Regions from separate parts of the Vibrio taketomensis genome, predicted to be linked through region 1. Evidence: predicted binding sites of a transcription regulator. Region 1 holds the regulator's gene; each other region holds the start of a gene.
What was found. The regulator PurR, encoded in region 1, represses purine synthesis genes. The targets are predictions, from matches to a motif close to TNANGNAAACGTTTNCNTNA.

Region 1 (3,183 bases):
GGCATTTTCTAGCGTGAGTTGATCACCAAATTGGGTGATTAGAAAGGCGATTAATCCTATTAGCAACAGGCCAAAAATCAGTTTCTTGTTCATCTTTGCTCTCCTTATACCTAGCCTGTATTAAGCTTAGTATCTAAATTTGCTGCGTTGATGAAATATAAGAACTTATAAGTCGCGAAAAACTTTCAAAAAAAAGCCAGCGAGATCGCTGGCTAGATTAAGTTAGTGCTGTAAGCGTGCGAGCAATTCCTCTCGGCGGGCTAGGGGGACAACAGACCAATGGGTGCCCTGTATCGCGCCCTCAAGCGACCAAAGAAGCTCGAGGCTAACCTCACTAGTATGAGAGTTACGAATCGCTTTAAACGCCTCTAGAGAGCCAGTTTGATGTAGCTGCTGAACGTCTTCAATGCCTGCTTTTTTAAGCATACGTTCAGTCGCTAGACGTAAATTAGGTAAATCTTTAATACGGGTTGGTTTTGTTTCAGCTTGAGAAGACTTTTCTACTTGCGCTCTGGCATGCGCAGCTCGAGCTATCTCAAGGGCTTTTTCACTGTCGTTATACCATTCTTCACTGAGTGCGAAGTACTTGGTGACAACAGGGAAACCGCGTTTGTGATAAATATAAGGTTCAAAACCCAGTTGCTTAAATTGTTTTCTTAAAGTGCTGTCAGCACGGATATGAAGCTTATTGTGTACGACTAGGGCAAACATGGTTTCGTCTGCGAAAATCCCAAACCCACCAAACATAGAGCGAGATTTAATGCGACCTAGTGGCTCAAATAGCCTCATTGAGTCTTTCAGTATTGGTTTATCCATTCAGTACTTTCTCGGTGTATGTGTATGTTAATACGCCACCAAATCAGGTCCGAGAGAATAGCAGGTAATGCAGGTATCTGGAGGTTAATCAGTTAACGTGTGCATTTCTACCATCGGCAACCCCGCTACCATACAGTCATGTTGAATCATGAATATTTAGGCCGGTGGCTTTGCGTCCCATCTTTTCAGAATGGTTTGCCCTGTGCGTGACTTAATTTGCTTTGCTAAAGATTAAAATACTTCTTGTAAGAAGTATCAGCATACTATGGAAGAATTGTGATCTTAATGCAAGAATAAAGTCTGAAATGTAACATAGCTGATGGTGAGACCATCAGCTATTGTTTTATTAATCATCGAGTTAGTTAATTTTCTTAACCGTAGAGCGCTCAACGATTTCTGGATGCATTTCAAAAACTCGCTTATCGTGTTCTTTATTTTTGATGCGCTCAAGTAGGATTTCAAACGCGTTTTTACCTACACGACGTTTTGGTTGGTGAACCGTTGTTAGCGGTGGAGAGAAGTACTCTGCCAACTCGATGTTGTCGTAACCGATCACCGACATATCTTCTGGAATACGAATGCCTTTTTGCTGTAGGCGACTCATTAGACCAAGTGCCATGGTATCGTTAAAACAGAAAATTGCCGTAGGACGCTTGTCCATTGCAACGATTTGGTCAGCGGCAAGCACGGCAGTGTCACACTCAAAGTTACCTTCAAGAATCCAATCTTCATTAACCGTAAGGTCTGCTTCTGTCATCGCACGTTTAAAGCCTTGAATACGCTCTTGGCAAACGGCTTTTTCGAAGTGACCACTTAAACATGCGATATCTTTGTGACCATGCTCAATGAGGTATTTGGTCGCTAGGTAGCCACCTTCTTCTGAGTTGTCGATGATCTTATCGACTTGAGAGCTCTCTGGGCCCCAGTCCATAACCACTTTAGGAATGTCTTTATGGCGGTCTAGCATTTCGCTCAGTTCTTCGGTTAGGTCTGAACACATTACCAAAATACCGTCGACACGTTTTTCCGCTAGCATGCGAATGTAGTCACGTTGCTTCTCGTAGATACCACCCGTATTACAAAGAATTAGCGTGTAACCTTGGCGGTAGCAGTAGCTCTCAACACCATCAATGACTTCAGAAAAGAACAGGTTAGTTGATTGCGTTACTAGCATACCGATAGTGCGTGTGCTATTACATTTTAGACTGCGAGCGACTGCGCTTGGTGCGTAGTTTAGCTCTGTAACCGCTTCCATTACACGTTCTTGTGTTGCTTCAGCAACAAAGCGCGTTTTATTAATCACGTGCGATACAGTTGTTGTCGATACGCCAGCTAAGCGCGCAACATCTTTTATAGTGGCCATAAGGTATGATCCTATCTATCGCTGCCACATCCGCTATTCACATTATTGGGAATAAATTGGCAGTAAGTATTAGAAATACAAAAACCGCTTGAGAGCAGCGGTTTGTACTTAAGTTATATTAATTTATCGTTTGCGATGACGATTTTAGACCGCATTGACGCTGGTAGCAAATGAAAAACCATCATCGCAGCTTGGGGCGTGTATGCTATTCCGCTTCGCCGGCCAAATAGTTACAGTCGAGTTCAAGGAACGCAACAAGCAATGAAGTGACGGCTGAATAGAAACCAAATGAGTCAAGTGCTTGGCTTTTCGCGGCGAACTTAGGTACCCAATTTAGAATATAACGGCGAATAAACGCCTCTTGTTCAATCAGCGCATCTTCAAAATGGCCTTCTTGCTCAAGCTCGTTAGTGCGAATAATCATATTGCCCAGCAGGTCGAGTTCAATAGCGATATGATCCGCAGGCTCATTCAAACTTTGATTGATTGCCACGCCATGTTCTGCAAGCAGCGCTTCCATTTCTTTGGCTGGCTCATCATGTAGAAGACCTGTTGTGCCGACATACATCGAAGCATATGGCAAAGCAGACTCTTTATCTGATTTCAGGAACAGATCGCAGAAGTCAGCGGCGAGTTCAAGTTGGCCATCTTCACGGTCAATTTGGCGGTTAAGCGCGTCGACTAGGCGATCAACAGATGGTTTAAGGGTTGGGTTTTCGCCTAGGCCAGATAAAAAGCCACGAATTTCAGCGCTTTGGTATTGATCCAATTCAGCTTCGGTCAGCTCTTTGGCAAATAAACTAGAAAACCACCAGTAAATTTCTGCACGCTTTTCGTTAAACGCTTTGAGTTCTTGCATCTAAATAATGCTCCAAGTTTGTGTTCTATTTATATTTTAGCGAAGAAAAATGAATAACGATAATGCCTATTGTGACTAAATGAGTCTTAAAATGGCAAATTGTTAACCGATGAGCTAGGGTTGTCTTGAATCAATAAAAATCATC
Region 2 (3,183 bases), 220 kb from region 1:
CGTGAAGAAAACCAAGGCTCGACAGCTCGTCGTAATCAAACTGCCCGTACCTTTAAAGGCCGCAATGCTGATGAATACCGCCATGCGCCAAACTCAAACAAAGGTCGCAACAGCGGACGCAATAATGAACGAGCGAATGAACGTGGTAACGAGCGTTTTGACTCACGTCGTGATGAGCGCCGTAATGATAAGCCAAACTACAAAGCTCGTGACAACGACAGCAGAGGCTATGGTCAAACTAAACGTGATGGTGAATTTGCTAAAGGCCGTGATGGCAAACCTAGCAATAGCAAGCCAAGTTACGACAAAAGGTCACGGAAAGCCAAGCACTTCAAAGCCAAATTATGCCAAACCAACGAACCGCAAACCAAGCGAGCATAAACCAAGCTCTGCCTCACGTGTTGGCGGAACCTTGAGTCTGAAAAAATAGAAAAGCGACAATAAGAGTTGAGAGCAGCTCGACGCTCAAAACGCAGCGTGCGAAATTAAACACAAAAAAGAGGAGCTTAAGCTCCTCTTTTCATTAATTCGGCTTATTTAGTACCGAAGATCTTATCGCCTGCATCACCTAGACCAGGTACGATGTAGCCTTTATCGTTTAGCTTCTCGTCGATAGCTGCAGTGTAAAGCTCAACATCTGGGTGTGCACGTTCAAGTGCTTCAATACCTTCTGGCGCAGCAACAAGTACAAGTACTTTAATTGCCTGACAGCCTTTCTCTTTTAGTAGATCGATAGTTGCGATCATCGAACCACCCGTCGCTAGCATTGGGTCAACCACTAGTGCGATACGCTCGTCGATGTTTGAAGCCAGCTTGTTGAAGTAAGGAACTGGCTCTAGCGTTTCTTCATCACGGTAAATACCTACCACGCTGATACGTGCACTAGGCATGTGCTCAAGTACGCCGTCCATCATACCAAGGCCAGCACGTAGGATTGGCACTACTGTTACTTTTTTACCTTTGATTTGATCAACTTCTACTGGGCCGTTCCAGCCATCAATGGTTACTTTCTCGGTTTCAAAATCCGCAGTCGCTTCATAAGTCAGTAGGCTACCAACTTCAGTCGCTAACTCACGGAAGCGTTTTGTGCTGATGTCACCTTCTCTCATTAGACCAATTTTATGTTTAACAAGAGGGTGTTTAACTTCAACAACTTTCATGTCCATCTCCGGCTATAGGGTAAATTTCAAATAAACCTTCAGATTATAAACGATTTCGTACCGCATTTCTTGATCTAATGTCAGATAAAAAACTTGCGCAAACGTTTGCTATTGCACTTTATCCACTGTTAGAATAGCGCCGATTTCTCATATCCGACTGACTAGACCGAGGACTTCCCGTGAGTGGTAATAACACTTCTTTAAGCTACAAAGACGCTGGCGTTGATATTGATGCAGGTAATGCGCTTGTTGATCGTATTAAAGGTGCCGTAAAACGTACTCGTCGCCCTGAAGTAATGGGCGGTATTGGTGGCTTTGGTGCACTTTGTGAACTGCCAACCAAGTACAAGCAACCTGTGTTAGTTTCTGGCACTGACGGCGTAGGTACCAAACTCCGTCTAGCGTTGGATATGAACAAACATGACACCATCGGTATCGATTTAGTGGCAATGTGTGTGAACGATTTGATCGTACAAGGTGCAGAACCCCTATTCTTCCTTGACTACTATGCAACAGGCAAACTCGATGTTGATACTGCGGCAGATGTCGTCTCTGGTATTGCTGATGGTTGTGTTCAAGCCGGTTGTGCGCTGATTGGTGGTGAAACGGCTGAAATGCCGGGTATGTACGAAGGTGAAGACTATGATGTTGCAGGCTTCTGTGTTGGCGTAGTAGAAAAAGCCGACATCATCGATGGCACTAAAGTAGCAGCAGGTGATGCACTGATTGCGGTAGGTTCAAGTGGCCCTCACTCAAATGGTTACTCGCTAGTACGCAAAATCCTTGAAGTCTCTGGTGCCGATAAAAACCAAGAACTTGAAGGTCGTACGATTGGTGAACATTTACTGGAGCCAACCAAGATCTACATTAAGTCTGCACTTAAAATGATTGAGCAACACGACATTCATGCGATTTCACACATCACTGGCGGCGGCTTCTGGGAAAACATTCCCCGCGTGCTACCTGAAGGTACAAAAGCGGTGATCGATGGTACGAGTTGGGAATGGCCAGTGATCTTCAAATGGTTGCAGCAGCAAGGTAACGTCACTACCCACGAAATGTACCGCACCTTTAACTGCGGTGTGGGTTTAATCGTCGCTCTTCCTGCAGACCAAGCAGAAGCTGCGGTAAAACTGCTCGAGCAAGAAGGCGAGAAAGCATGGGTTATCGGTACTATCGCACCCGCACAAGCTGGTGAAGAGCAAGTAGAGATTAACTAAGTATGAAGAGTATTGTTGTTTTAGTTTCCGGAAATGGCACCAACCTGCAAGCCATTATTGATGCGTGCACAACCACCATCAAAGATGGCAAGGTAACCGCTGTATTTTCAAATAAAGCGGAAGCCTATGCGCTAGAGCGCGCCAAAAACGCAGGTGCGGCGGGCATCTTCCTTGATACTAAAGCATTCGATACTCGTGATGCTTATGATCATGAATTGATGCGTCAAATGGATGAATTTAAGCCAGACTTGATCATTCTTGCTGGCTTTATGCGTATTCTCAGTGGTGAATTTGTTCGCCACTATATGGGCCGCATGATCAATATTCACCCTTCTCTGCTACCTAAATACCCGGGGCTAAACACCTACCAGCGCGCCATTCATGCGGGAGATGAAGAACACGGCACCAGCGTCCACTTTGTCACCGAACAACTCGATGGCGGCCCGGTAATTTTGCAAGCTAAAGTGCCGATCTTTGATGAAGACACGGTAGAAACCCTCACTGAGCGAGTACAAAACCAAGAGCACCGTATCTATCCGATGGTCGCCAAGTGGTTTGTTGAAGGTCGCTTAGAAATGCGTGATGGCAAAAGTGCTTACCTCGATGGCGAGCTACTTGGCATGTATGGTTACGCTGCGGAATAACTATTCTAGAATATAGAACGCTAAGATTGAAATATTAGAGCCGAGAGGGATAACTTTTCGGCTCTTTCATTTTTCTCCCACCAATTTTCAATTCTAAACTCTCATTTCTCAACACGTTGCTATTAATCCCCTGTTCATTTTGTTCTGTTAGTCTGAGTG
Region 3 (3,183 bases), on a different replicon from region 1:
TCAAATCCGGATATTGATCAGGAGAAAGCTGTTCACCACTCGTTCCCAGCGTAATCACGCCACCTTGATAGTTTTCAACCACACGCGGGGTGACGTTTTCCCCAGAAGCATCTGGAGCCGTATCCATATGTGCAATAAAACCAATTGGTGGAACATGAGTTTCCACGTTACTCGGCAAGCGGGCCATTAGGTAACCATGTTCATCTAATGACACATCACTCAAACCTAGCTGCTCAAGCTCTTTTTTTAGATACAGGGCAAATGTCATTTGCCCTTCACTACTCGGGCATTGCTGATTACTTGGATTTGATTGTGTATCGAAAGCGACATAACGCAAAAAGCGGGAAACTAGATTATCCATAACTATAACTTCTCTAAAAACTGCGCACTGTTGCGCCAAGACAGTTAATACTAGGGCGATAATGGCGAATTACTTTGATTTAGGTAAGTAAATTACCCAGTTTCAGTTTATTTTTGTCTGCGTGTTTTCTTGAGATGAAAAAAAACGCCGTACAAGACGACGTTTCAAAAAACGTAAGCGATTTACAGTAGGAAGAAGATCCCCGCCAAGCATGCACTCATTAGGTTCGCAAGCGTACCAGCTGCTACTGCTTTTAAACCAAGATTTGCAACTTCAGAGCGACGGTCTGGTGCGATAACACCGATTGAACCAAGCTGAATCGCAATTGAGCCAATATTAGCAAAACCACAAAGCGCGAAAGTCACGATAACTTGTGTTAGCTCAGAAAGCTGTTGCTTGTGCTGAACAAAGTCAATGAAGGCAACGAATTCATTCATTACAATCTTCTGACCAATGTACGAACCCGCCATCAGCACTTCGTTTGTTGGTACACCAATAATCCAAGCAAGTGGTGCAAATAGGTAACCAAAGATACCTTGCAACGTAATGCCAGAGAAACCCGCTAATTCGCCAAGGTTCTCAAGACCAGTGTTAACCATTGCGATTACTGACACAAACGCAATCAACATGGTACCGACAGCAACCGCAACTTTCATGCCGTTCATCGCACCGCTTGCTAGCGCGTCAATCACGTTACTATCTTGCGCTTTATCCATCTCGATCTCAGTTTGATCAACTGGAACACCTGTCTCAGGAACAATGATTTTTGCCATCATTAAGCTACCTGGCGCAGCCATAAAACTTGCTGCGATTAGATATTTTAGATCAACGCCAAGACCCGCGTAACCACCTAGAACACTGCCTGCTACCGATGCCATACCTGCTGACATAACCACAAACAATTCAGAGCGAGTCATACGTGAAAGGAAAGGACGGACTAAAAGAGGAGATTCACCTTGAGATAGGAAGATGTTGCCTGTTGCCACTAATGACTCAGCTTTACTGGTACCAAGGAAACGCTGAATACCACCACCGATAAACTCGATGACCTTTTGCATAATGCCAAGATAGTAGAGAGCAGAAATTAGAGCACTGAAGAAGATGATAATAGGAAGGACGCGAACTGCGAAAATGAAACCAGAATTGGCGAGATCGCCGAAAAGGAATTTGATGCCTTCATCAGCAAAAGAAAGAAGACCCGCAACACCATTACTTAAACTGCCCAGAGCAGCTTGCCCCCACGGGAAATAAAGTACTAAGGCTGCAAAGCCTACTTGCAAGAGCAACGCCCTTGAAACTGTTTTCCAATTGATCGCCTTACGACTCTCAGATAACAGCACTGCACATCCGATTAGGACTAATACACCGATCAAACCAAAAATTACGTTCACTTATGATTACCTTTACAAGCATTGAATTAACAGCTGGTCCTGTCCTTGGGGTCATTCACTCGTCCATGTGACGGCTTGTAATTGGTAGGATAACACCCATAACCGGGCGGCAAGTATAGCGATAGTTTCGAGATAATCATCACATTTTTTCACGCAAACGTTCAGCCGAATAAAAAAATCACGCAAACGTTTTACATCATAATCCACCACCTAATTTGTTGAATCGAGATCACATTTCACTATAAGAATTGGTTAAAAATGATATTCATACTGGCGAATATTCAACTTCATTTCTAAGGTTAAACAAGTTAATGAGCATCTCCTTGCGTTCACAACAAACGTCAGTAATACATTAAGATACAACTACAACAACCTTCTTGCCCCGTATGTCTCGGGGCTCTTTTTGGTTCAAAATTTAAGTTCATCAACTAAACATCAATAGCTTATCTAAAAAGTTGATGATATATTCAGCACAATACGGTTAAAGCAGCCGATCGCTGGTGAATTTATGAGAATCGACAACGCCATATACAAGCCATACATACAGCATAATTTGAAAGCTGCGACTGCATTCATTGATCAAAGCTTAAAAAATCAGAGTGATAACCTTCACGCGTCACTCAATCAACATAATCAAATTCAAATCCGCAATGAAGACGGTGTCGTGGTAAAAACTTACCAAGGCGAAAATGTGGTCAAAAAAATGCACCACATCGATGAATATGTTTAGCCAGAATTCCATTGAAAACGAGCGTCCAATGGACGCTCTTTTTTATTCACGGCAAATAACTGTTATTCAGTAATCACTTTATGTTCGCTTGGCGGCACAACGACATCTGTCGGAAGGTCTGGCACTAAAAACCACATTTGTAGTGGGTCTTGCTTGAAAGCCGAACCATCAATGTAGTGCCACTCACCTGCTCTATTCTTCAACGCCAGCAAATATGACGTACTTTGAATCTTTTGCTGCTGAATTTCCATGAGTGTCTGAGTCGGTACGAATATCGCAATTTCATCGCCGGCTTGATATGCCTGACCGAATTCACCAATTTGGTAATCATGAACCTTTACTTGCAATTGCTCAAACTTGCCATATGTTTCAACGAGTACGGCTTGCATTGTTTCTCTGCTTGCCATTTTTTGGAAAATCGAATCATGAGTTAGGTTGAGAACACTTTCTACATCGTGAGTCTCAATCGCTGATTGCAGTGTATGAATATCTTGTTTTATCTGCTGAACGTCTTGTTGCGAGAGTGTGAGCGCAAAAACCGATAACGGAAGTAAACTGATACAAAAAATGAATGATCTAAAGCTTTTTCACTGCACTACTTTCCTTTGATGCAAATGGTGTTTCAAGATAAATGTGAGAAAATTGAGTATAGCGATCAATAGGCTCACTAAAGGCGGCATAACTTACCACTCATCTCTACC

Region 2: purM (phosphoribosylformylglycinamidine cyclo-ligase) is a predicted target of PurR. The motif match lies at 1,254-1,273, and genes of this name have one in related genera.
Region 3: Vt282_RS17700 (NupC/NupG family nucleoside CNT transporter) is a predicted target of PurR. The motif match lies at 1,931-1,950, and genes of this name have one in related genera.

What each region holds. Positions count from the first base shown of each region.
Region 1 is NZ_AP019649.1:988,841-992,023, forward strand. It holds gene Vt282_RS04595 (TVP38/TMEM64 family protein) at 1-93, opposite strand, end outside; gene Vt282_RS04600 (TfoX/Sxy family DNA transformation protein) at 223-816, opposite strand; cyclic di-GMP riboswitch class I at 929-1,026, opposite strand; gene purR (HTH-type transcriptional repressor PurR) at 1,175-2,179, opposite strand; gene torD (molecular chaperone TorD) at 2,385-3,038, opposite strand.
Region 2 is NZ_AP019649.1:772,714-775,896, reverse strand. It holds gene rluF (23S rRNA pseudouridine(2604) synthase RluF) at 1-381, shown strand, start outside; gene upp (uracil phosphoribosyltransferase) at 534-1,160, opposite strand; gene purM (phosphoribosylformylglycinamidine cyclo-ligase) at 1,340-2,380, shown strand; gene purN (phosphoribosylglycinamide formyltransferase) at 2,383-3,024, shown strand.
Region 3 is NZ_AP019650.1:869,365-872,547, forward strand. It holds gene pepT (peptidase T) at 1-361, opposite strand, end outside; gene Vt282_RS17700 (NupC/NupG family nucleoside CNT transporter) at 544-1,752, opposite strand; gene Vt282_RS17705 (hypothetical protein) at 2,261-2,482, shown strand; gene Vt282_RS17710 (hypothetical protein) at 2,545-2,871, opposite strand.